Regions from separate parts of the Paenibacillus sp. sgz302114 genome, predicted to be linked through region 1. Evidence: predicted binding sites of a transcription regulator. Region 1 holds the regulator's gene; each other region holds the start of a gene.

Region 1 (10,753 bases):
AATTAACGTGTCGGCAGCTTGTACGATACGATGAAGGAACCGTCTCTGAACCGGTAGAACTCATAGAAATGTGTTTCTTCGCCCGCTTGATTGCGCTCATAGAAAACTTCCCATACAGGTTCTCCGCCGAACAAACCGAGCTTAATATGTTCAATTAATGCATCGGGTTTGCTTTGCATGAAGCTATCCTGGATCTCCGCTTTCGTCTTGCCTTGATCTGCGCGAAGTGTAATCGATTCCTCTTTCTTCAGCCAGACGTATGTAATGTCGTTGTTGTGGTCTTTGCCTTTGACCACCCACACCGGCTCATCCCACACGTAGTGATAAGAGCTGTCGACACTGCTCAGACTTCCGACCTGCATCGCTTGTTCTTCCGCACTTCGCTCTTCTTCCCATACCGGAGACTGAACGGAGCGGTAATAGACGTTAAGCGCTGTTAAAATAACAAGAATCGAGAGCGACACGAGTAGAACCCAGCGCCACGGCGTCATGACTGACGGTCGTCTTGATCGATTGGCACGCATTAGCTTGATAACAGCCTTTCGAAGCAGGCTTGCGCTTCAGCACGGATTTGTGCTTCGTCTAACAATACGCAATCTCCATTCTTCACGACCTGAACGCCGTCTACCCAAACATGCACAACGTCACGGCCCGAGCCGGAATAGACAAGGTGCGAAACAATTTCCGTCTGCGGATAGAAATGCGGCTGCTCGATATTAATCGCGATAAAGTCGGCTTTCATGCCTTCCTTCAGCATGCCGATTCGCTCTTCCTGCCAAATCGCGCGAGCGCCGTAAACCGTGCCAAGCTTGAGCGCTTCCCAAGCCGGAACTGCTGTCGGATCGCCGGAGATGCCTTTGTGAATAAGCGCTGCCAGGCGAATCTCGTCGAATAGATCGAGATTATTGTTGCTTGCCGCGCTGTCTGTGCCAAGCGATACGGTAACTCCGGCTTTCAGCATGTCAGGCACGCGAGCAATACCGCTCGCCAGCTTGAGGTTGCTTGCCGGATTATGCGATACGCTTACGCCGCGCTCAGCAAGCAGCGCGATCTCTTCATCCGTCAGATGCACCGCATGCGCGACAAGGGACTGACGGGAGAAGAAGCCAAGCTTGTCCAGATGCTCGACTGGCCGGCATCCGTAATCATTCACGTTCTGCTGCACTTCAGCAGCAGATTCGGACATATGCGTATGAAGCGGCACGTCCAGCTCATGTGCGGCTTCTACGATACGCTTGATGTAATCCGGCGGACATGTGTACGGCGCGTGTGGAGACAGCATCGTGCGGATCCGCCCGTTAGCTCGTCCGTTCCAGTCCTGCACGAACTGCTTCGCTTCATTCAGCTTCGCTTCCTGCACATCCGGCGGACATAGTCCAATGACACCGCGAGTCAGCAGTCCGCGCATACCGGATTGCTCAACGACTTCAGCGACGATGTGCATCCGGTCGTACATATCGACGAATGTCGTCGTACCGGACTTCAGCATCTCCGTAACGGCAAGCGCTGTTCCCCAGCGGCAATCTTCATCGGTATATTTGCCTTCCATCGGCCACATCTTCTGCTCTAGCCATACTTGCAGATTCTCATCATCCGAATAGCCGCGAAGCAGCGACATCGCCGCATGACCATGCGTATTAATAAGGCCTGGCATGAACACAAGACCTTTACCATTTATCCGTTCTGCGCCTTCCGGTTCTGGATCCGGCGCTTGCTCGCTCAAATATAGAATCGTATCGCCTTCGATGACCATATGGCCTTTCAGCACTGGACGCTGCTCGTCCATCGTAACGAAACTGCCATTCTCAATCCACAGTCGTTTCATCTTCTTCCTTGTCCCCTTCTTCGTCCAAATAATAAGCGAGGCTCATGAGCTCCGTTGTAAAGTTCGCATAGTGTATGCGTACACGCTCCTGCACTCGGAGAATGGTCGGCGCAAAATTCAATATCCCGTCAACGCCTGCTTCGACGAACTTATCCGCAACATTCTGCGCTTCCGGCGCCGGTACAGTAATGATGCCGATTCGGATATTCCGCTCCGCAATGGTCTCCTTGAGCTTCTCCATCGGAAGCACGGTCAGCCCGTTAATCGACGCGCCAACCATCGAAGGATGGACGTCGAACACAGCCGTAATCTTCATATTATCCTTCAAAAACGTATTATAATTGCACAGCGCTCTGCCAAGGTTTCCGGCGCCGACCAGACCAACGTTCAATGGCTGGTCGAGCTTCAGAATTTGACGGATCTTGTCAATGAGATACGACACATCGTAGCCGATCCCTTTGCGGCCGAAATCACCGAAATAGGCTAGATCCTTGCGAATTTGTGCAGGGTTCAGATCAAGCTTGCTCCCAAGCTCCTGTGAGGATACCGTCTGCACATCGCGCATCGTGAGGTCGTTCAGCACTTGCAAGTAAACCGGTAGCCTGCGAACGACCGCTTCGGATATTTTCATCGGCTTCATGGCGTAACCTCCTGGATCCCTTCTTCACCTTTGGCGAGCCATTCTCGAATTCTCGGCACGATTTGATCCTGATGCATCGTCTCAATCTTCGGTCCTGGCAGCGAGTACAAGAAATATTTGCCGTAATACGTATCAATAATACGAGTATCGTAAATAAGTACGATTCCACGATCATTCCCTGTCCGGACAAGTCGACCGAAGCCTTGCTTGAACCGGATAACGGCTTGCGGAATGGACAGCTTCATGAACGGATTCTGGTTCTGCTCCTGCAGCATCTCCGATTTTGCTTCCACGAGGGGATGGTTTGGCGGCTGGAATGGCAGCCTTACGATCGCAAGCGTCGTGAGCGCATCACCTGGAATATCGACGCCTTCCCAGAAGCTGCTCGTGCCAAGCAGTACGGAAGCATCCTGCTGCGTAAACCTTCGAGTCAGCTTGCTGCGGTTGCTGCTGTCTATCCCCTGCCCGAGCACCTGTATGCTGTGAGCGGTAAGTGCTTCCTTTAACGGATCATACACCTGCTTCAGCATCCGGTAGGAGGTGAATAGGACGAGCATCCGGCCTTTCGTCTCGATCGCGGTCTCTGTTAAAGATTTCACAAGCATTTCGTTGAAAAGCGGATCGCCAGACGCGCCCTTGAGAACTGGGAAATTGCGCGGGATGATCACAAGCGCTTGCTCCCTATAGTTAAATGGCGATGGCAGCTGTACCGTCTTTAGTCTGCCTTCGCGTTCGTCTGCCGTTAATCCAAGCTGCTCGCACGCATACTGGAATGACTTCTGAACCGATAGTGTGGCAGACGTCAGAATGACGCTTTTCTTCACTTCGAAGAAATAAGTCCGAAGCTGGCTGCTCACATCTGACGGGACGGAATATAGCTGTACCGACTTGGCACGGGAGTTGCTATTGCCTTCCATCCAGTAAACCGTATCGGATTTGTCCGCTTTCATAAATTGACGCAGATCATCTCTCGCTCTCGCCAAATCCTTGATCGTACCGCTAAGGTCGGTTACGAGTGCTGTAATCCCGGGATCGTCCATCTCATCCTTGATCGCTGTGAATACTTTATCGAGCGGCCGCACAATTTGGCTCAAATAGCCGTTAATCGCCTCTTCAACGAGCTGAGCATCGGACCACGCTGCAGGAAGCTTCCCTCCTCGCAAGCGCAGCACATATTGGCCGGATTCGGATCCGCCGCTATCAAGCGCTGTGCTCTTCGAACCGTTACCGCTGCCTGTTCCCATCATGGAGTAGAGCATCTCGAACAGCCGGTCCCACTCATCCCGCAAATCGCCGAATACCGGCACGACTTCATCGATCTCCTCGCGCCACTTTTGCGTTTTCTCGATGTTCTCGCTTGCCAGCCTGCTTTTCAGATGTATCAGCTGACCGTTCCGAGCATCCTTGCAAAGTCGAAGCACCGGATGCTGCACCGAGTAGTATGAGACTTGCGTACCTAGATGTTTGCCTGCTACCTCTTCCATGTGATGAGCTTCATCTAGAATGAGATGCTCGTAACCTGGAAGCAATCGATGGTCAGCGCGGATGTCTGTGAACAGCATCGAATGGTTCGTAATAACGACATCGGCGATGTTCGCTTCTTGCTTCGCGCGATGATAATAACAACGCTTGAACCACGGACAGCTTCGATTCAGGCAGGAATCCGCATCGCTTGCGACCGCACTCCAGAAATCCGCGCCGCGATTGCCGAAGTTCAGTTCCTCTTGATCGCCATGCTGTGACTCACTGAGCCAGACGACCATTTGGGACGCAGTAATTCGATCCTCTGCAGGGGAAGTAAAGTCACGCATGTTCACTTTTCCTTCGAACTTGCGCAGGCATAAGTAATTGCCGCGTCCTTTGAAGACGGCGGCTTTGAACGGATATGGCATTACAGCAGCGAGGAGCGGAAGATCGCGAGCCCGAAGCTGTTCCTGCAAGTTAATCGTATGAGTGCTGACGACTATCTTCTTATTGTGCTGGACACCATAGTACAGGGCTGGAATTAAATAGCCGAGAGACTTACCGGTACCCGTTCCCGCTTCAATGAGGAGATGCCGTTCTTCATCCAGCGCATCAATGACTTCCTGAAACATCATGTTTTGCGGCTCACGCTCTTCATAACCCGGAATAATTGCGGCTATTTCCGCTTTAATATGTGCAAGGAATTGTGGGAAGGTCCAATCTGCGACCGATTGGTTGTCTTCATCCGTTCGCGGATGCTCTTCTTCCGTCCAGTCGCCTGCTTTCATGGCAAATTGCCGGAAGTAATGGTACGCATCCAGATCAATGGACGTTACCAACTCTTTGCGCTGCGCTACGAGCCCGATAAACCAGCCAAGATCGTCGATTTCATCGCCAAGCAAGCCGGCAAGCCGCTGCAACGTAAGCAGCGGCATGCCTTCAAGCTTGCGACAGCATTCGGCGAACAGTTCTGCCGTAGCCAGTGCATCGCTGTCTGCGCGGTGATGCGACTCATGTTCGATGCCGAACAGTTCGGTTACAGCACCGAGCTGGTAGGTCGTTAAGGTCGGATAAAGAATGCGAAGCAGATCAATCGTATCAAGCCGTCTGCCGTCAAACGGCATATACCCTGAGCGATCCAGCGCTGCATTCAGAAAACCGGCATCGAAGCTGACGTTGTGCGCGACGAGAACCGCATCATCGAGCAGCGGAATCAATTCGAGCAGCACCTCTTCGAGCTCAGGAGCATCCTGCACCATCGTTTCATCGATGCCAGTCAACTGTGTAATAAACGGCGGTATCGGAATTGTAGGCTTCACAAATGTGCTGTACGTTCGAATGACCGACATTTGTTCATCCAGCAGCACTAGACCAACCTGTATCATTTCATCGCCGGTTCCATGTCCGGTCGTTTCCAAATCCAGTACGGCAAAATTCATCCGAATAAGTTTCCTCTCATCCAAACTAAAACTAAAGTTGGCCGCTCCCGAAAAATAAGGATAAATGCCCGCTGTGCTGCTCGCATGATTTCATATTGGACAGCGGATCTGTAAAGTTCGGATCAGCCTCATGCGCCTTCTCAAAATACCTCGTCGCCTGTTCCAAGTTCATGCGAACCGCTTGGATACACCCTAATGCATTAAGGCCAAGCGCCTTCCATTTCGGATGCTCCGTCACTTCCACGAGCAGCGTAAAGTGGCGCTGCGCTTCATTCCATTCCTGCATATGCATATAGGTCATCCCGAGGAACAGCCTTGCCCGGTTGTCATCCGGCGCCAATCGCACCGCTTCTTCAAAGTGGTTCGACGCTTCACGGAACATAAACAGTTTAAAGTAGCCTTGCCCCTTTGACATCGATTGGCATAAATCAATGGCTGCTTCGTCGTACCCATCGGCACCTGCAGCAGCATGTGAAGCCGATTGCTGTGGTGCAGGAGACTTGCTGGCAACATTGCGTTTGATCGCCGCTGGCGGCTGTGAAATGGTCTTCGGATACCCAAGCGCTTGCGGTGGAGCTGCAAGGTCGTTCTTCTGTACATGCGCTTGTGATTGCGATTCAGCTTGCGATTTCGACTGAGCTTGCGCTACCTGCTGCATCTCGCGGGAATCTGCCATTTTTTCTTCAAACTGAAGCCATTGCTCAATGAAATCGTCGCTGAATTGCTTAAGCGTTGCGAGCTTTTCATCCATCTGCTTACGCTGCATGTCATTTGCACTTGGATAATGAATAATAATATCTTGGAGCATTTCCTGCATTGTAGCAAATACGTGCTTAATCATAGTACGCACCCGCCCTCACGCCGTATTGGTGGTCATAAAGAGTGAATTGTTATGCTCATTCTTTGCGCCGGCGCGTCTTTTCATACTCGTGCCCAACCGTTTCACAACACTGGCATGAGGGGAGGGTGGATGGGATTACATCATTGTGGCGTGAATTTCTTCTCCAAGCACTTGAGACGGCTTATTCGCTGCATCAAGAATAACAACCTTCGGCTTATAAGAACGTGCTTGCTCATCGGTCATTATGCTGTATGCGATAATAATGACATTGTCGCCAGGCTGAACAAGCCGCGCTGCAGCGCCGTTCAAGCAGATGACACCTGAGCCGCGCGGACCTACAATGACGTAAGTTTCCAATCTGGCGCCGTTGTTGTTGTTAACAATTTGCACTTTCTCGTTCGGCAAAAGATCGGCAAGCTCCATCAAGTCTTCATCAATGGTGATGCTACCCACATAATTGAGGTTCGCCTCTGTTACTGTTGCTCTGTGCAGCTTCGATTTCATCATCGTTCTGAACATGTACGCCACCTCCTTGCAGTTCGAATACACGGTTATCAATTAAGCGAGTGCTGCCGAATTTGACAGCAAGCGCGATAATAAGAGTACCTGAGAATTGGGATAAGTCCTGATTCATAGCAATGCTGGATAAGGATGGATAAGTCAAAACTTCGGCATAATCAATGACTGCTAACGGTGCTGTCTCAATGGACGACTGAATACGTTTCGCAAGCTCTTGCGTTGACATTCCTGCCTCTTGGAGCCACGAATCAGCCTCGCGTAACGTCTGAGACAAGACGACCGCTTGCTGCCGCTGCTCCTCGTTCAGGTACACGTTGCGCGAGCTCATCGCAAGTCCATCTGCTTCGCGTACCGTTTCGCAGCGGACGATCTTTATTTGAATGTTCAGATCATGGACCATTTGTTCAATAACGGCAACCTGCTGAGCATCCTTCATTCCGAAGTAAGCATGGGTAGGCTGGACGAGGTTGAACAGCTTACTGACAACCGTTCCAACTCCGTCAAAATGTCCCGGTCTTGAAGCGCCGCACAGTCGGTCCGTCACATCGCTGATCAGCACACGGGTTAGCGGTTTCGTCGGATACATTTCCTGAACCGATGGCATAAATAGAATATCTATTCCGTTCTTCTCAGCAATTGCCGCATCTCGCTCAATATCCCTTGGATACCGGTCAAAATCTTCATTCGGTCCGAATTGAAGCGGGTTAACGAAGACGGACAATACGTTGAAATCGCATTCTTCGTCTGCGCGCCGCATGAGACTGGCATGCCCCTCGTGCAGGAAGCCCATCGTCGGCACAAGCCCGATTCGACCATCCGGCGACAGCTTGCGCTGCTCGGCTAGGTGCTGTCGCAGCTCTCCAATCGTCGTACAACGAATCACGATACGCCGCCTCCTTTGGTTGGCTGCTGCTGTTCTTGCTCGCTTGTCGCCGCTACTTTACTCGCGCTGCCGCTGCCATATAGATTGTGCAGAATCTCCTGCTCCATTGGGAACGCATGCTCTTGCTGCGGAAACTCCCGTTCTTTCACATCTTTGACATACGAACCGATCGCGTTCCGAATCGTCGTGCCAATGTCGGCGTACGTCTTCACCATGCGCTTTGCCTGATAAGGAGATGCATATTGCAAAATATCATGATACACAAGTACTTGCCCGTCACAGCCACGGCCTGCGCCTATTCCGATGGTCGGGATCGACAGCGCCGACGTAATCGCTTCGGCAAGCGGCTCTGTAACAAGCTCTAGCACGATGGAGAATGCGCCGGCCGCTTCAAGCGCCTTCGCATCATCAATGAGCTTCCGGGCTTCGGCTTCAAGCTTACCTTGTACCTTGTAGCCGCCAAGCTGATGCACGGATTGAGGCGTTAAGCCGATATGCCCCATAACCGGAATGCCGGCTCTGACACATGCCGCTACTTCCTCTGCGATCTCTGCGCCGCCTTCCATCTTGACGGCATGCGCTCCGCCTTCTTGCAGAAGTCTTGCGGCATTGCGAAGTGTCGTTTCCTTGCCGAGATGATACGTCATGAACGGCATGTCTGTGATGATAAATGTATGTGCAGCACCGCGAGCTACCGCTCGTGTGTGGTAGACCATATCGTCTAATGTGACTGGAATTGTCGTATCGTACCCGAGTACGACGTTGCCGAGCGAATCACCGACCAGAATAACATCAATGCCGGCCTCCTCGGCGAGCTTTGCTGCGGGGTAATCGTAGGCGGTTAGCATGGAAATTGGCTCGCCGCTTTGCTTCATCTTCTTAAGCTTCGTAATAGTCAACGGTTGTTTCATTGCTCCGTCCTCCTTACAGATTGGATTTGTCGAACTCCGATTATGGTCGCGATTGCCTACCTAAAGCTTTCACGATCGTAAGGAGTCCTATGTGATCAACACAAAAAAACCTTCTAGCCGCCGCTAAAAAGGTTCCAATCCATAAAGGAACGTGTTGCTGCCATAAATTCATATAGCTTCCTTCTGTCTCGGTCCCTACGGCTCAGAGCAGAATGCGTGACGTGAATGGACACAGATTACATTGCCGCATGCTGAAAACTCCACTTGCTGGTGCAGTTCGCATTTGAGTAGCGATACCGCCCTTAAACGGAGCATGACTAGTAAGGCGAGTATACCAAAAAAATGGTTCCGCGTCTATGAACGGTTACCCCTGCCCAGGCACTTGTTCCGCAGAAAAAATCGGGATAATCGACCCATCTTCTTTCTCCACCAGCAATGCGCCTTGGTCGCTCAAACCGACAGGCGTTGCGGTAATTTCACCGCCAGCGACTAGCAGTTTACGAGGTTTATGCAGCGTCACCGAAAGTGCCTCCCAGAGCGTCTTGATCGGAGCAAAGCCATCCTTCAAGAAGATTGCATATAGCTGCTGGAACTGTGCGAAGAAGGCCGCGATAATCTCCGCTCGGTCGAGCGTCCGCCCCAGCTCAATTGCGAGCGATGTCGCTATATCGTGCAGCTCAGGCGGATAATCGTCATGCGACAGGTTGACGCTGATGCCGATTCCTGTAACTACGTAGCGCAGCCGCTCGTCTTCTGCGGTCGATTCAAGCAGAATGCCACTAATCTTCTTGCCGCCGATAAGCAGATCATTCGGCCACTTAATGCCGATGTCGAGTGGCGCTGCAACGCTTCTTAGCGCTCGACATAGCGCGACTGCAGTTAGCAAAGTCAGCTGCGGCGCGAATTGCAGCGGAATGCCCGGACGCAGAACATAGCTCATATAGATGCCCTTGCTTGAAGGCGACACCCATTTGCGTCCCATCCGCCCCCGACCGCTCGTCTGCTGCTCAGCGATGACAAGCGTTCCTTCTGGAGCGCCGTCTTCGGCTAGCCGCTGTACGATATTCTGGGTCGAGTCTACGGATTCGAACAGCTTGACGTTCTGCACAAGCGACACGCCTTTGTCCTGGAGCTGATGCATTAGTTCAGGCAGGGTCAGCCTGGAAGGACGGCCAATCAGCTTGTATCCAAGCCTGCGTGAAGCTTCGATTAAATAGCCTTCCGATTCAAGCTTCTTAATATGCTTCCACACCGCTGTGCGGCTGATATGCAGCTCTTGGCTGAGCAGCTCGCCAGATATATAGCCTTCCGTCTGCTGCTCCAGCATTTGTAAAATTCGATTGTTCATAACGGCTCCTCATTGGCAGCTAGCCCGATCGCAAATCTATGGGCAGCGTAATTAAGCAACGGCTGCTTCTCATTCGGCACCTCGCCAAGCGCGGCGGCGAGCAGCAGCCCATTCATCATTTGGCCAAGCCATGGTCCTGCCGAGCGGCCCTTCTCGAGAGCTTGCACGTCGCTGCCTCTAACAGCTAAGTCTTTCAGTACAACAGCGGGAAGCTTGTCCATGCGAAGTTCCAGCTGAGCTAGTAGCTCTTCGCCAGTAGCCGCTTGCGGCGACGGCGAATGCGACGATGACGAGTGCGAGTTCGATGGAAACAGCGGCATTAGCACTGGTATCGCCCTCATTATGCGCAGCCATCCGCGGGCAGCTGCGATACCGTACTTGCCGACGATCAGCCGGACCCACTGGTCACTTAGCTGCTCATCTGATAATGTATCGCAGCTGCTCGTCAGCTTGCGATGCAGTCCAAGGACAGCCGCAAGCTGTGCGCTGCGGGCTGTCGCGTATTTCAAGGCGGAGAACAGCTCCGCTCCTTGCTCCTCTGTGAACTGGAGCGCGATACATAGCGCAGCCCAGCGGTCTTCTGGCTGCCCAAGCTCAATCAGAGCTCGTATCGCAATCTGCTGCGTATGCTGCGGCGTCTTGACAGGTCCGCTTGTTTGCCACATGCGATAACGCGCTGCGGCTGCAGTAAGCGGCTCAGGCAGCGGCACCTTCGTGTACACGAGCAGCTCGCTAACAGCGAGCAATGCTGCTGCGTGCTGCGGCCCGCTTCCGCCGATCATCTTGTCCAGCTCTAGCCCGATACGCTCCATCGCAATATGCGCGAGCAGCCCGCGATGCCGCAGTATCGCTCGCCAAGTGCCATGCGCGATCCGCAGCTTGT
Region 2 (10,753 bases), on a different contig from region 1:
GAGCTTGTGGAGGTTGGTAGCCTCGCTTATGCGATCATGGAGCAGGGACGGATATATAGCGAGCGGGAAGCTCTGATTCTAATCCTGCAATTATTGCGTCCGATACGATACATGCACGAAGCCGGATTTATTCATCGGGACGTTCGTATCCCCAATGTGCTGGCCTATAAGGAGCGTATTTATTTGATTGACTTTGGCTTAGCCTGTCGCATCAATGAAGAGTCATTAAGCGATATATACGATGAGCAGGACGGCGGTAGAGAACGAAAGGGATTCACGGACAGCTGGGGGCCTGTGAAGAATCGGATGCGGGGCCCTAATCCGGCCAGTGATTTGTATGGCCTCGGCCACCTCTTCCTGTTCTTGATATACGCTGGCTATACGCGTAATGAAGGGCAAAAGGAGCTATCTTGGGAGGAGGAGTTGGAGCTTAACCCGAAGGTAGTAGCTTTCGTGCAAGGTCTGCTTGCAGGCAAGCTGCGTACGGCTGCTGAATGTGAGCAAGTGCTGGGAGATGTGTTGACATCGATTGGGACTATCGTTTAACCTTTTTCCTGAATTTATATAAGAATTTGGACAGTTTGTCCACTGCGGTCACGTTGGTATATGCACGTTTGAGCCTTTGTAGGCGTTTAGAATGGAAGAGAGCAAGCCGGGGAATCTTTCTTCTAGATCAGCCGATCGAATGGTCAAGAAACGCTGGGTTCCCTGAACGCGAACTTGAACGACCCCTGCTTCGCGCAGTGTGCGAACATGGTGGGACAACGTTGATTTCACGACGTTGGCATCGATGCCGCCGCAAGTACTTTCCCCCATTTTGCTGATTTCTGCAACAATCGATAATCGGATGGGATCACTAAGCGCGTAGAGGATGGACGAGAGATGAATATCAGCTTTGTCCGGGTGAAATAGTATCTTCAGGATGGTTTCCTCCTTGTTGAGATGTAGTGATTGCATTTTACCATACCCCATGCTATATTTCTATTGTTCGATAACAATCGAATTATATGCAATTATGCGTGGAAATGTATGTTACAAATGAAGTCAAAATAGAAAAAACAATTGGAGTGGAGGAACAACCATGACAAATCAAAATACCAAGCAAGCAACGAACTCGCATTCTGTTGAAGCATTGTTCAAGCCTTTCTCAGTAGGTAATCTCAGCTTAGCTAACCGGATCGTAATGGCTCCGATGACGCGAGCATTCTCACCTGGTGGTGTACCTGGACAGGACGTAGTGGATTATTACCGTAGACGTGCGGAGAATGGCGTTGGCTTGATCATTACGGAAGGCACGCTGATCAATCATCCAGCAGCAACCGACAATCCCAATATCCCTAACTTTCATGGAGAAGACGCGCTTGCAGGTTGGAAACGTGTCGCTGACGCGGTGCACGAAGCGGGAGGGCGTATCGTGCCGCAGCTCTGGCATGTCGGAATGACCCGTCCGAACGGTTCGCTCCCTCATCCTGAAGCGCCGTCGATAGGACCTTCAGGACTCAATCTAATGGGTGAACAAGTGAATGAACCGATGACGCAAGCGGAAATCGATCAAGTCGTACAAGCTTTCGCACAAGCGGCAGCCGATGCCAAACGGATTGGCTTCGACGGTATCGAGCTTCACGGTGCCCACGGTTACCTGATTGACCAATTCCTCTGGGAGAAAACGAATCAACGCACGGATAAATACGGTGGCGATTTAAAGGCGCGAACTCGATTTGCCGTCGAGGTCATCGAAGCTTGCCGCCGCTCAGTAGGCCATGACTTCCCGATCATCATTCGATTGTCGCAATGGAAATCGTCCGAATATACGGCCAAACTTGCTGCTACGCCTGAACTGCTCGGTCAATTGCTCGCTCCTCTCGTAGAAGCAGGCGTGGATATATTCCACTGCTCGACTCGCAGGTTCTGGGAACCCGAGTTCGAAGGATCTAGCTTGAATTTCGCAGGATGGGTGAAAGAGTTAACGGGCAAGCCTACGATCACTGTAGGGTCCGTCGGTCTCGATGATGAATTCATGGGCTCCTTCAGAGGAAAGAGCGCAGGAACGTCCGACATCAACGAGCTGCTTAAGCGATTAGAGCAGAACGAGTTCGATCTCGTCGCTATAGGACGTGCCCTGTTGGTGGATCCTGCTTGGGCTGAGAAGGTTCGGGGCGAACGATTCGATGAACTCCTTCCATTTTCCGCTGACGCATTGAAGCGTTTGTACTAATTTGACTCCTTGAAAACTCAGAGTAAAAAGAGATGACACTTCAGTCATCTCTTTTTTTGCTTTTGTAGCAAGCTAACTCAAATGAAAATTCGTGCTAAATCGGGAGGAATAGATGCGGAAAAACAAGACCTAATTGATGGCGTTTTCATTTTGTACAGTGCCTCTAGTCTCTGAGTTTTCTACGCTGGCAATATTTTCTCGCGTGATTAATTATTTTTATTGGTACAATAAAAAAAATTTTATAATTAATCTATAGTCTAGACGAGCAAAAAGCAGTACAGTAGAGAAAGAAAAAAGGTTGCTTTCATCTTCAAAATGTCTTGTGATTTATTTCACACTCCCTCATTTTTTTGCGTTGGAATGCTTTACCGCGTTGCACGTTTAATGGGATTAAGTCTGCTTTGCCATCATCGGCAGGCAGGGGGTTCATCTTGTATGATGATCGCAGCTGAGTGACTACATCTGAAGGAGGCAATACAATGAGTGAAACAATGGTAAAGGATTTGGAGCAGCAGGAAGCCGTATCGGCACTAGCGAAATCGGATGTGCTTGATCAACTGCTGAAGCCTGAAGTACAAGAAGCGCTGACGCAATTGGTGGACCAACTGCCGAAGCTGTCCGAAATGATGAGCTTGATGACGAAAACGTACGAACTTGCACAAAAGGTTGCTTCCGACCGCGTCCTGATCCAAGACACAGTGGGTGGCATTCAAGAAGTCGTCAAACCGCTGACAGAGAAAGTGAAAGGCTACGCTTCCGCTGCGATTGAAGCAAGCGACCGCGCGGAAAGCAGCGAGAACGTAATCGGTTTGTTTGGCATGATCAAGCTTCTGAAAGATCCGGAGCTGCAAAAGATGCTTCGTTTCAGCCAAGCGTACCTTGATATTTTGGGCGAAAGAAAGAAATAGTATCATCATACTAAGCGAAGCACGGAGGATGAGATCCCATGAAAAAAGAAATTTTGATTCTAGGCGGCGGCTACGGCGGTTTGCTGAGCGCGCTGTCAGCACGCCAGCATCTGACGACTGAAGAAGCGGGCATCACGATCATTAACCGCGTCGGCTCCCACCAAATCATTACGGAGCTTCACCGTCTTGCAGCAGGCAACGTTGCTGAGAAAGCTGTTGCATTGCCGCTCGCGAAACTGCTAAAAGGCAAATCCATCAACATCGTCGTCGGCGAAGTGCAAACGATCGACGTTGAAGGCAAGAAAGTCGCTTTGAACGACGGCTCCTCGTACGGTTACGATAATCTGGTGCTTGCGCTGGGTAGCGAAACAAACTACTTCGGCATTCCTGGATTGCAAGAAAACAGCCTGACGCTGAAATCCGTCGTTGACGCTAACCGCGTATTTAATCACGTGAAAGACCGTGTCAAAGCTTATGCTACAAGCAAAAACAAAGCAGACGCTACATTCGTTATCGGTGGCGGCGGCTTGTCCGGCGTAGAACTCGTCGGCGAGCTTGCAGATGAGCTTCCGGGCATCTGTCGCGAATTCGGCGTCAACTTCTCGGATATTTCGATCTCGCTGGTTGAAGCAATGCCTTCGATCCTGCCTATCTTCTCCCCTGAGCTGATCCAGCGCGCGGTTACTAGCCTGGAAGCACGCGGCGTAGAATTCCTGACAGGTCTTGCGATTACAGAAGTGAGTGGCAACATCGTTACGCTCAAAGACGGCAGAACGATCGAGACAAACACTCTTGTATGGACAGGCGGCGTTCAAGGCAGCCCGCTCGTTGGCAACTGTGGCATCGAAGTGAACCGCGGCCGTGCAACGGTCAACGAGTTCCTTCAATCCACATCGCATCCTGAAGTTTCCTTGGCTGGCGACTGCGCAGTTGTATTCACTGCGGAAGGCCGTCCATACCCGCCGACTGCCCAACTGGCATGGCAAATGGGCGAGCTTGTAGGCGCGAACATCGCAGCATCCTACAAAGGCGCTGCAATGGGTACGTTCAACCCGGTATTCTCCGGAACGCTAGCAAGCCTTGGCCGTAAAGACGGCATCGGCGTCATCGGCGAGAGCGGCATCGTAATGAAAGGCACGCCTGCTTCCTTGATGAAGAAAGCAAGTAACGCCCGTTACCTGTCGCACATCAACGGTTTGTTCTCGCTCGCATACTAAGCTTAAGCAGCTTGAACCTGCTCGGCATATAAGCAAGGCAACAGCCCCGGCTCATCATGAGTTTGGGCTGTTTGTTTGGGAAAATATACCGTGCAACTTTCTTGATCCGATCGCGTCCATAAGGTCATCTCAAACGAACGAGGAAACTTACTCAATGAATAACAAATGGCTGTATGGTACAGCGATCGCGGTTGCTGCCGCAATTACCGCAATTTCCGTCCACGGATCGGCGTCGGATCGTGTTGCAAGCATGGAGTTACATAATGACGGTTTCGATGTTCAAGCCGATATTCACATCGTCGATGAGCTTTTAAAGAAGCATTTTCCGCATTCGGCGGACTACCATGGACCTAGCTTCGAAAACTTCGGCACGATGTACATCGATAACGAAGCGAATCAGTACGTGTTTCTATTGGACGATATCGGCACAGAGAAGGCTCAATATTTCATTCGGGATTTGAAGTCGAAGCTCGGCACCCATGTCGTGATTAAGCAAGCGAGGTATCCTTACAAGAAGCTGAGGGTCATTCAAGCCGAAATCGGGAAAACCTATGAGAAGCAACACGTGTTGGAAAGCGTGGCCGTGGATATCATCCATCAAAAAGTGAAGGTAAAAGGGAACTTTACGGAGGAGATGGCACATTCGATCTTTCGGAAGTATGGAGCGGATGCGGTCGATATCGAGATTTACGATCCTGGGGCTATCGCGAAGGATCAGAGCCGTTTCGAGCCGAGCTTGCCCGAACCGGTGCAGCAGGTCGGCGGTCCGAATGACAAGTTATATTGGCCGCCTAATGGTCTTCTATTCGTTGACGAGAAAGAAGCAAAAGCGTTGGACGATACGGTGTATGCGAAGACAGGCTTTCCTCGATACAACGGGAAGTTGCTAGAAAGTTTCGGGCTCTATACGCAAGTAGGGGGACAGGCGTTGCCTGAGGGCAATCTCGTATTCGGTATCAACAGGCTTCCAGATGGGATAAAAACGCGGATCCGCGTGACGGAACTCGAACCGTATCCATCGCTGAAGCCGCTTCGCGAAATTTCTGACGAAACATTCGGTAAACCACACGGCATGAAAGTGAAATTCCCTGATCGCAGAAACACCATTTATGCCTTGCGGCTCGAATTGTTAAACGCAGCCGGAGAAACCATGGACGGGAAAATGAGCATATACGCCTTCCCTGCGGACGAGATCAATGCCAGAATGGAAGCGGATCGCAAAACATACAAGCCGTCGGACACGGTGAAGATCATGCTGACGAATTGGGGGCCGACTTCGCTGAGTTATGGTTCATGGTTCGGGGTGCAGACATTGGATTTTGGAGAGTGGAAGTGGCTGAACGGTGGTCAAGCCTTCACTTCGGAAATGAGAGGGCTTGGTCCGGATGAAGAGACCGGGGAGAAATTTTCGCTGCAGTGGTTAAGCCTCGATCCTGGCCAATACCGGATCGTTAAAACGTTCGGCGCCGGTACGAAGAGCGCAGTTCTTGCCGCGCCGTTCGAGGTCCTAGCGGAATAAAGCCATAATAAGAACCCACAGAACCCTTCGTAAGAAGGGTTTTTGTATATACAATATGCGCAGCAAGTCCTGATGCCCGTATCTCCGTTTGGTAGATCTAGTAGTGGATCGCGTTAATGACCGTTAAATAGGAAAATGTTGGTTTTCATTTTTCTCTTTAATGGGATATGAATTTTAAGTAAGTACTTGTCTTGTTCGGGCAGCTGCCGGATGGCATCGTGCGGGCGTTTTTGGATACGAGCGGCTTCCACTTATCGAGGTTGCCAGCACCTCTTCCAGAGCTGGTGCCGGGAGACGGCCATTATTTGTGCACAGTCGCCGCTCAAGGGCATCGTCGCTTGGTCAAGCCAATTCGGCCGGGAATCCGACATGGCATGGCTATAACAGTGAACCTCCAGCTGATGATCGCTAACGCGTTTGAGAATCCGCTGGAACAGTATTCGCCAGCCTGTCACCGGAAAATCCGCCGAATATACGATAACTACGGTTATCCACTGAGCCGGCAGATTCGCACCAAGATAATGGCGGATGTGGTCTATGTGGCAATGAAGCCGCTGGAATGGTTCTTTCTGCTCGTGCTGTATACAGTCGACATCCGCCCAGAAGACCGGATTCAAATCCAATACAGCGGTTTAGGTAAAAAAAAGCCGAGCATACACCGGATTGATGTAGGGTTGTGGAGGTCTATGACCCAAGCGTTCTGGAAAGCCAGAAGGTTGGGGAATTGAGCTCCATAATGGACACTTTATTTGGGGTTAACAACAATGAACAGGCTGCCGAAGCAATAAGCCGGCAGCCTGTTCTGCTAACTGGAGCGTACAGGACACGTTACCGATCGAGGGATAGAAGTTGCTTCGCCACGATGTAGCCCGACCCTCCATTGATGCCGTGGCCTGGCCATGTGGCAGCGCCAAGCATATATAGATTCGCGATTTCTGACCGGTGACCTGGCTGTGAAGGCAACGGTCTGAATAAGTAGCTCTGCATGAAGTCGTGAGATCCGCCATACGGATCACCAGGTCCGGAATTGGGGTTGAAACGGGCAATGGTGTCAGGCGTGACGACGGACTTGCCAATAATAGCATCCGGAATGTTCGGAATGTGCTTACCTACAATGGCGATAACACGCTCAGCGAATTGCTCGGTTAGTTCCTGTGTCCACGTTCCATCTCCGACGTCAATCTGATCAGCAGCATCACCACGGGGACGGCAAGGAACCTCAAGTACCTGGACCCGCATGATCGCTTTGCCGACTGGAGCTCGGCTCGGATCAAGGTTGGTCGGGCAATCGACCGTAAAAGTCGGTTTAGCCGGCAGAAGATCCGCCATCCCTTGTGCAATGGCTAGGGTGAAGCCGTCGAGCCCATCGGTCAGATGCGGCTGGCCCACTCTAGCAAACCTCGGATCTGGCCATTTCGGCGCTTCTTTCAGTGCCAGATGGATCTGAACACAGCCTCTTCCATAGCGGTATCGTTTGGCTTGGCTGCGAATGCCGGAGCTGACTGGCGCATCCGCCAGGAGCGATAGATACAACTGGTCAGGACCAGTGGAGGCGATGACAGCATGTTTAGCGTGGTATTCCTCGCCTTCTGCTGTACGCACGGCGACAGCCTTGCCGTTATTGACGATAATCCGCTCAGCATTAGTACCCGTTATGATCGTACCGCCTTGGTCCTGCACTAACCGAGTCAATGCCAGAGCAAGCTGTTCACTACCTCCTTCGGGTATAGGCATCCCGCCGCCCATAAGCGCCATCGTCGTAAGAGGCACCCATATACCGCTGCCGATTTCATCCGGAGTCCGTCCCAGATGAGTGACCCACGATGCCAGCATCGAACGCATGGCGGGAGACCGGAAATCTCGAACCACATTACGGGCGGTGGAAAAGAGGGATGCGGCGAATGCCGTGTAGCTTTTGCCCCCAGTTCGTTGATCATACAATAGATTCTGAATAATATGGGAACCTTTCGAACCTGACAGGTCTAGAGAAAACAAATCGAACACGTTCCCCGCATATGGTGCGAATTCTTCAAACATACGTCCTAACACAGCGCCGTCTCCGGAGGCAAGACGCTCAGCTTCAGCGGCCAAATCCTCGCTCGAGCGTGTTAAAACGGCTGTTTCGCCATTCTCCATAGAAACGCCGGTCGGCAGTTCCGTGTTCACGTAACGCAGCCCTCGCGACTCGAGCTCATCCTTAAAGTCCGCATATGCAGGGCCTGTCAGGAACAGCGGGTGTGCTGCAGCGTAGACGTCATGCCTGAAGCCGGGAAGCGTCAGTTCTTCTGTGCGCAGGAATCCGCCGGGGCGGTCATTCTTCTCCAGCATAAGAACGCTTCTCCCGGCTCGCGTCAAATAAGCGGCCGCGATCAGCGCATTATGGCCGCAGCCAATTATGATTACGTCGTACTTGTTCAACGTCAATACCTCCTCCACATCTATAAACCAAAACTAGTTTAACGTAATATAGCTGCGAGGGATGGCACTTGCTGTCGACGACTCAAAATACCAAAATAATATACGATTCAACTGCGAAGAAGCGGTTCCTCCTCGGATCGAAGAACATCATATAGAGCACGAGCAAGGTATTCCTCACAAGGACACTGACTACTGAAAGTAGATGACATACGATGTCATAACTTATATAATTAGATACGTAATGTATCTTACGATACAACTCTGACTTTATCTCCATTCATCCTGCGATTCTTCGTAAACTGCATTACTGACGAAGCCGTAAAATGATAGATAAAGGAGTGCTTACAATGAAGATTACAAAGCTGAAGACAAACCGGATTACAAATCCGTTAGGGTTCGAGCTAGGAAAGCCTCGCTTCTCCTACGTCGTAATCGAAACAGCCGCATTCACACAGATCGCTGCACGAATCGAGGTATCGCTTGATCATAGCTTCGAACAATTAATCTTCGATACCGGAAAAAGCGAAGAGATCAATAGTCTCGCTTATGAGCTGCCTCTACGCTTAGAACCACTAACCAAGTATTTTTGGCGAGTAACGGTGTGGGCAGATAACGGAGACCAAGCAATTAGTGAAGCAGCGTGGTTCGAAACTGCAAAGCTAGATCAAAAGTGGGAAGCGGGCTGGATTACACCGAAGCTCGATAAGGATATTCACCCTGTAATGAGCACGGAATTCACCTTGGCCAAAGAAATAAATAGCGCACGAGCTTACATATGTGGACTTGGACTTTACGAACTAGAGTTGAATGGAAAGAAAGCAGGCGACGAGTACTTAACCCCATATTTCAATGCATACGACAAATGGCTCCAATATCAAACCTACGACATTACCGATATGCTCCAGCAAGGAACAAACACGATTGAAGTTCTGCTTGGAAACGGATTGTACAAAGGACGCTTCGGGTTTAATGGTGGCAAGGATGAGATATACGGTGATCGATTTGCATTACTTTGTGAGGTTTTAATCAGATATGCGGATGGAACATCGACCATCGTTCGCTCTGACGACTCTTGGAAAGCAAGGAAGAGCTCAATCATGGAGAGCAGCCTGTATGATGGTGAGGTCTTCGATGCCACCTTTTGCGATACGATTTCTTATGGCGTAGATAAGATAGAAATTGGATACGAACGGCTTCAAGCTAGGCGAAGCCTGCCAGTTATTGTCCATGAGAGGTTGAAGCCTATTGAGGTGATCAACACGCCAGCGGGCGAGACGGTATTGGATATGGGCCAGAACATGGTTGGTTGGCTGGAGTTTCAAGACCGCGCAGCCGAGGGAGCGGAAATCGTCCTTCAATTCGGCGAGCTCCTTCAAGAAGGCAATTTCTATCGAGATAATTTGCGATCTGCAAAAGCGGAATACAGGTATATCTCGAGCGGGGATGGCGGTCTCGTTAGACCTCGCTTCACGTTTTACGGCTTCCGTTATGTGAAAGTCACTGGCTGGTCAGGGGAGCTTGATCCGTCTGACTTTACCGGATGTGTGCTCCACTCTGAGATGGACCAAATAGGCAGCATAGAGACAAGCGACCCGTTAGTGAATAAGCTGTTCCTCAACGCGCTATGGGGACAGAAAGGTAATTTCCTGGATGTGCCGACTGATTGTCCGCAACGGGATGAGCGGATGGGCTGGACCGGAGATGCGCAAGTGTTCGCGGGAACAGCATCTTTTAATATGGATACGTATGCCTTCTTCTCCAAATACAGCTATGATCTCTGGCGGGAGCAAGATGCTGCTGGTGGCAAGGTGCCTTTTGTCGTGCCAGACGCAACCTTGCATGAAGGCGGTTCAAGTGCATGGGGGGATGCCGCAACTGTTATTCCATGGACAATTTACCTTCATAGCGGGGACTCAGCCATTCTGGAGCAGCAGTTCGATAGTATGAAAGCTTGGGTAGACTATATCAAAAGGATTGACGACGAATCAGGAGCGAGGAGGCTCTGGACGGAAGGCTTCCATTTCGGAGATTGGCTCGCGTTAGATGGACCAGATCCGAGTTCGCCGATTGGAGGGACCGAAACGGCTTTCATCTCCTCCGCCTACTATTGCTATTCTTCGATGCTAGTTGCCAAGGCTGCCAAAGTGCTTGGAAAGGTGGATATTGCTAGCACGTTTGAAGCGCTGTCTACTGAAGTGAAGGCAGCCATACAAGCTGAATATTTCACCCCAACTGGCCGTATGGCATTGGATACACAGACCGCTTTGGTTGTCGCTTTGTATATGGATCTGGCTCCAGAGAAGGATCTGCCTCGAATAGCAAACGATTTGCGCGCACGGATAAAGAAAGATCACAACCATTTAAAAACAGGTTTCGTTGGGACGCCTTACTTGTGCAGAGCGCTGTCGAAATCCGGAAATTCCGATATTGCCTATACCCTTTTGTTGAACAGAAATTATCCGAGCTGGTTGTACGC
Region 3 (10,753 bases), on a different contig from region 1:
GGGACGACGCTTAGCGCAGCTGTCGTCCGGGCTGCTGCCTCAGACACGGACGCCGGATGAGCTGGCGAAGCTCGCTGCTACGAGCGCCGCTCTGAAGCCGCTGAGCGGATGGCTGCGCAAGGCGCTCTACGGCGAGTTCGCGAGCGCCCGCGAAGCCGCTGCCGCTTGGCAGCTGTGGATGCACAAGGCGGGTGCGCCGACCAAGGCATCGGCGCCCGCGCCGAGCTGGCTGAAGGGCTTGTTCGCCTTGTCAGCGGCGGTACTCGCGACGACTATTTACTTCCTGCTGCGAACAGGGCCGTAAGAGAGAAGAGGGGATGAGTTTAGGCGTGTTAGGTGTGGATGATTGGTCGAGCGGTCTGCTTGCATTAGCCCGGCAGGAGCAGCTATGGCATCCGGGGGACACGGTCGTTGTCGCTGTATCCGGCGGGCCAGATTCAATGGCGCTGCTCCATATGCTTTACAAGCTCGAAGTACCAGAGCGCCTCACTTTAGTGGCCGCACATGTCGACCATGGCTTCCGCGGGGAGGAGTCGGCGAAGGAGGCTGAGTCTGTCCGGCAGTACGCGGCAGCGCTTGGCATTGCTTGTGAAACGGTGTTGTTCGATTTGCCTGCTTATATAGAAGAAACACGAATGAACGCACAGTCGGCGGCGCGGGAGAAGCGCTATGCGTTCTTGCATCAAGTGGCCGCCGATTACGGGGCAGCGCGCATTGCGCTTGCCCATCACGCCGATGACCAGGCGGAGACGGTGCTCATGCGCATGATGCGCGGAACAGGCCCAGGAGGCCTTGCTGGCATGGCGATGAAACGATCCGAAAAAAACGTGGAACTTATTCGTCCTCTTTTGCGTACATACAAGGCAGACATCCTGCGCTACTGTGAACAGTGGGCGGTGCCTTACAGCCACGATAGCAGCAACGGACAGAAGTACTATACTCGTAACGTCGTCCGGTTAGAGGTACTGCCGTATTTAGCGTCGTTTAACCCCCAGATCTCCCAGTCGCTCGTTCGGCTGTCGGAGCTTGCAGCGGTCGAGGATGACTGGCTGGAGCAAGAAACAAGGGCGGTATTTGAGCGCTATACGACGAAGCTGCGCGATGGATGCCAATTAAACCGCAAAGCGCTGCTTGGCTTGCATGTCGCTTTACAAAGGAGATTGATTAAACTAATATTGAGTTATATTGGCTTGGAAACGGAAACCACTTCATTCGATAGCGTAGAAACGATCAGGCTTGCGGCCACAGATGGCGCAGCATCGACGTGGAGCTTCGATGTTGGCAGCGGTGCAAAGTTTCTGCGTGAGTATGACAATCTCATCTTTATCCGCCAAGATCAGTCAGGGATGTCATCCGGACAAGGCGGATACGCATATGTTGTCCCGGAAGGCACAGCTGTACTTCCTCTGCCTGAGTCAGAGTGTGAGCTTGCCCTTGAAGAGATCGCTGCGCCAGAGGCATCAATGCCAGCCAGCCGGCTAGAAGCGTTATTCGACGCCGAAGCCCTTCATTACCCGCTCACTGTACGAAATCGCATCCCGGGTGACCGAATGCAAGTGCTTGGTTTAAATGGTACCAAAAAGGTACAAGATATGTTCGTCGATGAACGCATCGCTCCGTCACGCCGTGACGTGTTGCCGCTCGTTGTCGACGCCAACGGCTTCGTACTTTGGATACCGGGCATTCGAAGATCAAGACATGCGCAGGTGCAAGAATCGACAAGCCGCGTCATTCGCATGACGCTCAGGACGATGTCGGAATTGCCGTAAGCTTCAGGCGCCTTGAATAAGATGCTGCAATCCATTCATAAGTATAGGCAAGATACATTTAGGAGGTCCCTTAGTTGCTGAACGACATTCAAGAAGTGCTTTACGACGCAAACCAAATTCAGCAGAAGGTTCAAGAGCTTGGTGACACGCTCAGCCGTGAGTTTGAAGGTCGCAATCCGCTCGTAATCTGCGTGCTTAAAGGCGCTTTTATTTTTATGGCTGATTTGGTTAAGACCGTTACGATCCCGCTGGAAATCGACTTTATGGCGGTGTCGAGCTATGGCGCATCGACGAAAACAAGCGGTGTAGTCAAAATCATAAAGGACCTCGACACATCCGTGCAGGGCCGAGATGTAATTATTGTCGAAGATATTATCGACAGTGGTCTTACACTCAGCTATCTCATTGATGTGCTGGAGCGCCGCAATTCCAAGTCCATCACGCTTGTGACGCTGTTTGATAAGCCGTCCGGCCGCAAAGTGGAATTGGATGCGGACTATAAAGGGTTTGTACTGCCAGACGCATTCGTCGTCGGCTATGGGCTGGATTATGCGGAGCGATACCGCAACTTGCCGATTATCGGCATCCTGAAGCCCGAGGTTTACGAGAAGTAACCGGAAGTTGCAGGCTCGCCATGTATGACGGGCTCCCACCTACCGTGGGAGCCTCTCGTGCAAGGTCATCTTATTTTTTCGCGTCTTGAGAGGAGGTAGGGGATGAATCGGATCATCCGTAATACTGGCTTTTATTTGATTATTTTTTTGGTGACCGTCGGGATCTTCCAATTTATTAGCAGCCAAAATGACTCCACCACAGAAATCACTTACGATCAATTTAGAAAAGAGCTGGCGAGCAACAACATCAACCAGCTGGAGCTGCAATTTGACAATTACTCCTATCTAATTACCGGTGAATACAAGACCAAACCGGAAAAGGCGGATTCAGCCCAATTCTACACACATACCAGCGTTGAGGAATATGTCGTCAAAGAAATAACTGACGCACAGTCGACGAATGGCTTTAAGATGGAAGTTAAGCCTATGGAAGGCCAAAGCATCTGGCTCACCTTCTTGACATCCATTATCCCGTTTGTCATTATCTTCATTCTGTTCTTCTTCCTGATTAATCAGGCGCAGGGCGGCGGCGGCAAAGTGATGAACTTCGGCAAGAGCCGTGCCCGTCTTTATAATGAAGAGAAGAAGCGCGTAACATTCGAGGATGTTGCGGGTGCTGACGAAGAGAAGCAAGAGCTCGTTGAGGTTGTTGAGTTCTTGAAGGATCCACGCAAGTTTGCGGCTGTCGGTGCGCGTATTCCGAAAGGGGTACTGCTCGTAGGTCCTCCGGGTACCGGTAAAACATTGCTTGCGCGTGCTGTTGCAGGCGAAGCAGGCGTTCCGTTCTTCAGCATTTCCGGTTCGGACTTCGTTGAGATGTTCGTCGGTGTCGGTGCTTCCCGTGTTCGTGACTTGTTTGAGAATGCGAAGAAGAACGCACCTTGTATTATCTTTATCGACGAGATCGACGCAGTTGGCCGTCAGCGTGGCGCAGGTCTAGGCGGCGGGCATGATGAGCGCGAACAAACGCTCAACCAACTCCTCGTTGAAATGGACGGCTTCGGTGCGAACGAAGGGATCATCATCGTTGCTGCTACGAACCGCCCTGACATTCTTGACCCTGCCTTGCTCCGTCCAGGCCGTTTCGACCGTCAAATTACGGTTGACCGCCCAGACGTGAAAGGCCGCGAAGCGGTACTGAAAGTACATGCACGCAACAAGCCGTTTGCTAAAGACGTGAAGCTTGATGTCATTGCAAAGCGTACAACAGGCTTTACAGGCGCGGATCTCGAGAACCTGCTGAACGAAGCAGCACTTCTTGCCGCTCGCCGCAATAAGAGAGATATTGCAATGGTCGAGGTTGACGAAGCGATTGACCGCGTTATCGTTGGTACAGAGAAGCGCAGCCGCGTTATCAGCGACCGCGAGAAACGGATTGTTGCTTACCACGAAGCAGGTCACACGATTGCGGGCTACTTCCTGGAGCATGCCGACCAAGTACACAAAGTAACGATTATCCCGCGCGGACGCGCAGGCGGATATGTCATCATGCTTCCTAAAGATGGCGACCGCATGCTGACGACGAAGCAGGAATTGCTCGATAAAGTAACGGGTCTCCTTGCCGGTCGTGTAGCCGAGGAAATCTACATCGGTGAGATCGGTACTGGTGCATACAGCGACTTCAAACAAGCGACGAGCATCGTCCGTGCCATGATTATGGAATACGGAATGAGCGAGAAGCTTGGACCGATGCAGTTCGGCAGCAGCTCGCAAGGTCAAGTGTTCCTCGGCCGCGATATCGGACATGAGCAGAATTATTCCGATTCGATCGCATACGAGATTGATCAAGAGATGCAGAACATCATCCAATCCTGTTATGCACGTGCGAAGAAGGTTCTTACGGAGAAGAGCAAAGAAATGCATCTTATTGCACAGACGCTTCTCACTGAAGAAACACTCGAGCTTGAGCAGATCAAACGTCTCATTGAGGGCGGTTCTGTGGAAGGCGGCGAGGGTGAGAGCACTTCATCTGCTGTGATGGAGCCGAAAGCTGAACCGATTATCGATACAATCGGCGGCGTGAAGGTACGCATTGGCTCGAAGGAAGCTGGCGAGATTACACCGCCGGCGCTTGATTCGGATAATGGAAACAAGGACGATGACGGCTCGGGAACACCGCCACAATCGTAAGAATAACAGGCAAAAGCTGTCCGCAAGCAGGCAACTGCGCGGGCAGCTTTTCTTTTTTTAAAGTAGCTGTGATATTTTACGAAAAGAATAGGTATTATCCTGCTGTGCTGCTATTTCTCCTTGAAACGGAGTCTCTTGCCTTTAGAGGGCGGTGGGTGCCATTTGCAGTTGGTTGACAGCATACCATACCTTGTGTAAATTAAATGTTAATTACTAATAAAGTAAGCGCGAATCAAGGGGCAGAATGCATGGGCAAACTACAGAAGAAAGCCGTGCAGATTTACTGTTATTCTCAATAAATTAGGTGAACGAACAACCAAGTTTGTGCATCTGTTCACAAAGTTAGTGAAAAGAGGGGAATTTACCATGGAAGCATTGGCTCTCGAGCGGAAAGCAGAGCAAAACCGCGAACTGCGGGAACGTTTGATGCAACTGAAGAAAGAGCGTAACGCAATTATACTTGCACATTATTATCAGCGAGATGAAATTCAAGAGGTGGCGGATTTCCGCGGCGACTCGTTCCTGCTTGCACAGAAAGCAGCCGAGACAGATGCAGATGTCATCGTGTTCTGTGGCGTTCATTTTATGGGCGAGAGCGCGAAGATTTTGGCACCGAACAAGACGGTTATCATTCCCGATGAGCGTGCCGGCTGTCCGATGGCGGACATGGTCAATGTTGACGGCTTGCGCAAGCTGAAGGCGCAGCACCCGAACGCGAAGGTAGTCACGTACATCAACTCGTCGGCGGATGTTAAAGCAGAGACGGATATTTGCTGTACTTCGGCGAATGCGGTGCGTGTCGTAAACTCGGTCGATGCCGATGAGATCATCTGGGTACCGGATAAGAATCTTGGTCACTATGTGCAGCAGAAGACCGACAAGAAGATGATTCTCTGGGAAGGCTACTGCAACACGCATGACATGTTGACCGTTAAAGATGTTGAAGAAATGAAAGCGAAGTACCCGAACGCCCAGTTCGTCGTTCACCCGGAATGCCGTCCTGAAGTTGTGGAGCTTGGCGATTTCGTTGGCAGTACAACCGCTATTATTAAATATTGCAAAGAATCCGATTGCCAGGAATTCATCGTCGGTACGGAAGACGGAACTGGTTATCAGCTGCGTCTCGACAGCCCGAACAAGACATTCCATTTTGCAACGAAATATTTGGTTTGCCCGAACATGAAAGTAAACAACTTGAAGAAGCTTGTTAAATGTCTGGAAACGATGCAGCCGCAAATTTACGTTCCGGAAGAAGTCGCAAGCAAAGCCCGTTTATCCCTGGAGCGCATGTTACAAGTGAAGTAGCATGCGCTACTCTCTTTCCGCACAAACCGCAGAGAGGATAGCTGCCATTATGATTCCACGTTATTTAGTTGATACCCAGTTGGAAGGGCTGCCAGTCATTCATAAAGACGTCATTGTGATCGGGGCCGGCATTGCCGGTCTTTTTACCGCAATCAAAGCAAGCGAAACGAATGACGTCCTAATGATTACGAAGAAGTCCCTCATGGACAGCAACACACGGTACGCGCAAGGCGGCATTGCCGCAGTGTTCTCAGAGGATGACTCGCCTGCTTATCACCGTCAAGATACGCTGATTGCAGGTGCGGGCCTTTGTTCCAATGAAGCGGTGGATGCGCTCGTGCACGAAGGACCGCAGGGCGTACAGGATCTCATTCGCATGGGCACGCAATTCGACCAGGAGAATGGCGAGTTCGCACTGACGAAGGAAGGGGCGCACAGCCAGCGCCGTATCTTACATGCCAACGGTGATGCGACGGGCTTCGAGATTGTCCGTGCTCTGTCAGAGAAGGCGATGGCTAATCCTAGAATTAGCGTTTGGGATGACCACTTTGTCATTGATTTGATTACAGATAACGGTGTTTGTTGTGGAGCGCTTGTTCAGAAGCCGGACGGACAACGATTGTTCGTGCGTGGCAAAGCGACTATTCTTTGCTCCGGTGGTGCGGGGCAGCTATACCGTTATACGACAAATCCGGAGATTGCTACCGCTGACGGCATTGCCATGGCTTACCGGGCGGGCGCTTACATACAAGATGTCGAGTTTATTCAGTTTCATCCGACTTCACTCTGCTATCCAGGGGCGCCGCGCTTCCTCATTTCGGAGGCAGTTCGCGGAGAAGGTGCCATACTGCGCAATATAAGAGGCGAGCGGTTCATGGAGAAATACCATGAGCAGCTTGAGCTTGCGCCGCGTGACGTGGTCGCGCGCGCGATACTTAGCGAGATCGAAGCGACGAAGTCGACCTTCGTCTATCTCGATGTCACGCATGAACCTGCAGAGATGGTGAGGCATCGCTTCCCGAATATTTATGAGTTCTGCCTCAATTACGGTCTTGATTTGACCACGGATTGGATTCCAGTCGCGCCTGCGGCGCATTATATGATGGGCGGGGTTAAAACCGATCTGAACGGCGAGACGAATCTCGCCCGTCTGTTCGCTTGCGGCGAGTGCTCGTCCACGGGCGTCCACGGTGCTAACCGGCTCGCGAGCAACTCGCTGTCGGAAGCGATTGTATTCGGCCGCCGCATCGTCGAGCGAATCAATGCGCTCGCGCCGCTGGAAGGCCACGAGCATGTGCACATGGAGTCGCAGGGCCGGAGCGAGGCGCCGATTCAAGCGGTTGTGGAGAAGCGTCTTAAGCTGCAGAAGCTGATGGTGCGCTACGTAGGGCTTCGCCGCAATGCCAATGGGCTGAACAAAGGATTGGACGAGCTGAAGAGACTTCGTTCCATCTTCAGCTCGGTCATTACGAAGCGCGAAGAATATGAATTCGCCAACTTGCTGACCTGTGCGCTGCTGACGGCGCAATCGGCGCTTTCGCGCGAAGAGAGCCGCGGCGCGCATAGTCGTGAAGATTTTCCAGAGCGGGATGACCTGCATTGGCGCAAGCATACGGTACTCCACCGGGAGTACGGTTTAACAGAGGAGCGAATTGATCATGTATGAGGCTACACTTGCAGCAGTAGGCGGCGGAAGCGCGGATACGTTGCGGGCACAGATTAAGGCGTGGCTCGCAGAGGATATCGGAACAGGCGACATCACAAGCTGGGCGACCATTCCTGCGGGCAGCCGCTCGAGGGCGGTTATTCATGTGAAAGAGGCGGGCGTGCTCGCGGGTATGCCGATTGCAGCTCTCGTGTTCGACGTCGTCGATCCGTCGCTCACGTTCCGTCCGCTTGCTGCTGACGGAGATGCCGTGGAGAAAGGAACCGTGCTGGCTGAGGTTGAAGGCAGCACGCATAGCATATTGACAGGCGAGCGGCTCGCGCTCAATCTGCTGCAGCGCCTATCCGGCATTGCCACGAAGACCCGTGCTTTCGTGAGCGCGATTGAAGGGCTGCCTACGCGCCTTGTTGATACGCGCAAGACAACGCCAGGCCACAGGCTGCTGGAGAAGTACGCCGTTCGTGTAGGCGGCGGACATAACCATCGTTTCGGCTTGTATGACGCCGTTATGATTAAGGACAACCATATTAAGGGCTCGGGCGGTATTACCGGCGCCGTGCAGGCAGCGCGCCATGCGATTCCGCATACGATGAAGATCGAGGTGGAGACGGAATCGCTCGAGCAAGTGAAAGAAGCGCTCGCGTGCGGGAGCGACATCATTATGCTCGACAATATGCCGAATGACTTGATGCGCGAAGCGGTGAAGCAGATTAAAGCTCGCTCGCCGCATGTTATCGTTGAAGCTTCCGGCGGCGTTAATTTGACGACCATTCGTTCCATTGCGGAATGCGGCGTTGATGTCATCTCGGTAGGCGGCCTTACTTACTCGTTCCAGTCGCTGGACATTAGTCTGGACTTGAACGGCAAGAAAGGAGGCGCGTAAGGCAATGATCGTTGTTGTCGACGTTGGGAATACGAACATTGTGCTTGGGATCTATGAAGCGAAGAAGCTGGTCTATCACTGGCGACTGAGCACGAATCGTTCGGCTACCGTAGATGAATACGGCATTATGATTCACAACCTGTTCCAGATCGCTGGCGTGAAGCTGGATCAGATCGACGGTGTCATCATCTCCTCGGTCGTGCCGCCGCTTATGCGGACGCTGGAACAGCTGTGTCAGAAGTATCTGCGCAAATCTCCGCTCATCGTAGGGCCCGGCATTAAGACCGGCCTCAACATTCGTTATGAGAATCCCCGCGAGGTGGGGGCGGACCGTATCGTCAACTCCATCGCGGGCATTGAGAAATATGGCGCGCCGCTCATTATCGTCGATTTCGGCACTGCGACGACGTTCGATTATATCGACGTGAGCGGGGACTATCTCGGCGGAGCTATTGTGCCGGGTATCGGCATTTCCACCGAAGCGCTCTATCAGCGTGCGGCGAAGCTGCCGCGAATTGAGCTTGTGAAGCCGAAGAGCGTCATCGGACGCAATCCGGTTACATCCATGCAGGCAGGCATTATTTTTGGCTATGCTGGTCAAGTGGATGGTATTGTTGGGCGTATTCGCAAGGAATTTGGTGTAAAGCCGCGCGTCATCGCAACAGGCGGCTTAGCTGACCTGATCGCAGCTGAATCGGAAACGATCGAGGAAGTCGATCCGCTGCTGACGCTGGAAGGGTTGCGTATTATTTACGAGCGCAATCAAGAATAGGAATGGACGACGAGCTGGCCTTTAAGCGGCCGGCTTTACGTTTTAGGAGGAGCTTCATATGTCAGGAACACATGATTATTTAGTGCGCGGCACTGCCTGGAACGGGCAGCTGCGTGTTTTTGCAGTTAGAACAACTGTGCTTGTTGAAGAATTGCGGGGACGTCACCAAACGTTACCGACGACGACAGCTGCGCTTGGCCGTACAGCTACGGCAGGCGCTATGATGGGTGCCATGCTCAAGGGCGAGGAAAAGCTGACGATTCAAGTCAAAGGCGATGGGCCTGTTGGTTCAATCGTTGTGGATGCGAATGCCGAAGGGCATGTGAGAGGTTATGTGGATAACCCGCAGGTGCAGCTTCCAGCTAACGAGCTTGGCAAGCTTGATGTTGCAGGTGCAGTCGGCCGCAATGGCTACATTCATATTATCAAGGACTTGGGCCTTAAAGAGCCGTACCGTGGCAGCATTCCGATTGTGTCGGGCGAGCTGGCGGAAGATTTCACGTACTATTTCGCCAAATCAGAACAGACGCCTTCGGTTGTGGGACTAAGCGTACTTGTAGATGAATATGGCACTGTCATTAGCGCAGGCGGTTTTATTGTGCAAGTGCTGCCGGGCATTTCCGATGCGGATCTGTCGAAGCTCGAGCAAGCGATCTCCGCATTGCCGCCGATTTCGTCTCTGCTTAGCCAAGGGGAGACCCCGGAGAGTTTGCTTCGCAATGTCGTGGGCGATGATATAAACCTGATGGATGAGTTGAATATTGCTTTTGAATGTCTATGTTCAAAGGAACGGGTGGAGCGGACATTGATTAGCTTGGGCGAGCCTGAAATTAGACGGTTGATAGAAGATGATGGCCAAGCTGAAGTTGTATGTCATTTCTGCAACGAGACGTATACGTTTGATAGCTCTCAGATGGAGATGCTGCTGGAACAGGCAAAGCCGAAACCGATTCAATAATCGAAAGGCGTTAAGCGCAATGTTGAAGAAAGACCGGGTACTGAGGAGCATTGTACTGCTTCAGGCTGTATGTATGATTATTATGGCGATTGTCGTTGTATTCCGGGTACTGCTCCCGCCCAAGGCAGCACCGCAGACTGAGATTGACGGCGGGCAGCTGCAAGGGAGCACGCCGTCCTCGACGGAAGAGACGATTGCGGCTAAAGTCGGCAGCGAGCAGATTACAGTGAAGCAGCTCAATGAGCAGTTGCGTAAGCAGTACGGCGATCAGCTCCTGCGGACGCTCATGGTGCGCGCGGCTACCAAGCTCGAAGCGGATGCCTACGGGCTGCAAGTGACAGATCAGGAAATCGACGATGAGCTGGCGGCGTTGATGGAAGGCTACGAGGATGAGCAGCATTATTATGATGCCATGAAGGAACAGCTTGGCTTAACGCGGGAAGGCCTTCATGAAGACACGATGTATCGGCTGCTGCTCGAGAAGGTGGCGGTCCGTTCGGTGGATGTCACCGATGCGGAGATCGAGGCTTACATAGCGAATAATAAAGAGCAATATGCGGCACGGACGCAATTGCATTTGGCCTGGATCGTAGTCCCGGATACGAAGTCGGCGGACGATATACTGGACAAGCTTGCAGATGGCGAAGATTTTGCCC

The links. Region 1 encodes Rex, which represses fermentation and respiration genes when NADH is low (regulators of the CRP and FNR family bind a similar motif). Its sites were predicted from a motif close to TTGTGAAATATTTCACAA; they were not measured.
Region 2: AC0LWF_RS13620 (DUF1641 domain-containing protein) is a predicted target of Rex. The motif match lies at 2,536-2,553, and genes of this name have one in related genera.
Region 3: nadA (quinolinate synthase NadA) is a predicted target of Rex. The motif match lies at 4,836-4,853, and genes of this name have one in related genera.

Annotation. Positions count from the first base shown of each region.
Region 1 covers NZ_JBVYOI010000003.1:137,510-148,262, forward strand. Annotated here, with positions in the region: gene AC0LWF_RS09730 (cell wall elongation regulator TseB-like domain-containing protein) at 3-524, opposite strand; gene AC0LWF_RS09735 (amidohydrolase family protein) at 524-1,825, opposite strand; gene AC0LWF_RS09740 (redox-sensing transcriptional repressor Rex) at 1,806-2,465, opposite strand; gene dinG (ATP-dependent DNA helicase DinG) at 2,462-5,392, opposite strand; gene AC0LWF_RS09750 (tetratricopeptide repeat protein) at 5,400-6,209, opposite strand; gene panD (aspartate 1-decarboxylase) at 6,345-6,728, opposite strand; gene panC (pantoate--beta-alanine ligase) at 6,655-7,611, opposite strand; gene panB (3-methyl-2-oxobutanoate hydroxymethyltransferase) at 7,608-8,522, opposite strand; gene AC0LWF_RS09770 (biotin--[acetyl-CoA-carboxylase] ligase) at 8,887-9,870, opposite strand; gene AC0LWF_RS09775 (CCA tRNA nucleotidyltransferase) at 9,867-10,753, opposite strand, start outside.
Region 2 covers NZ_JBVYOI010000004.1:325,052-335,804, forward strand. Annotated here, with positions in the region: gene AC0LWF_RS13605 (serine/threonine protein kinase) at 1-546, shown strand, start outside; gene AC0LWF_RS13610 (ArsR/SmtB family transcription factor) at 595-957, opposite strand; gene AC0LWF_RS13615 (NADH:flavin oxidoreductase) at 1,082-2,215, shown strand; gene AC0LWF_RS13620 (DUF1641 domain-containing protein) at 2,695-3,123, shown strand; gene AC0LWF_RS13625 (NAD(P)/FAD-dependent oxidoreductase) at 3,162-4,340, shown strand; gene AC0LWF_RS13630 (immunoglobulin-like domain-containing protein) at 4,495-5,859, shown strand; gene AC0LWF_RS13635 (DUF6688 domain-containing protein) at 6,051-6,587, shown strand; gene AC0LWF_RS13640 (phytoene desaturase family protein) at 6,688-8,277, opposite strand; gene AC0LWF_RS13645 (alpha-L-rhamnosidase) at 8,625-10,753, shown strand, end outside.
Region 3 covers NZ_JBVYOI010000018.1:49,199-59,951, forward strand. Annotated here, with positions in the region: gene AC0LWF_RS25740 (protein kinase domain-containing protein) at 1-304, shown strand, start outside; gene tilS (tRNA lysidine(34) synthetase TilS) at 318-1,769, shown strand; gene hpt (hypoxanthine phosphoribosyltransferase) at 1,844-2,383, shown strand; gene ftsH (ATP-dependent zinc metalloprotease FtsH) at 2,486-4,513, shown strand; gene nadA (quinolinate synthase NadA) at 4,880-5,818, shown strand; gene nadB (L-aspartate oxidase) at 5,868-7,484, shown strand; gene nadC (carboxylating nicotinate-nucleotide diphosphorylase) at 7,477-8,367, shown strand; gene AC0LWF_RS25775 (type III pantothenate kinase) at 8,372-9,139, shown strand; gene hslO (Hsp33 family molecular chaperone HslO) at 9,198-10,097, shown strand; gene AC0LWF_RS25785 (peptidylprolyl isomerase) at 10,117-10,753, shown strand, end outside.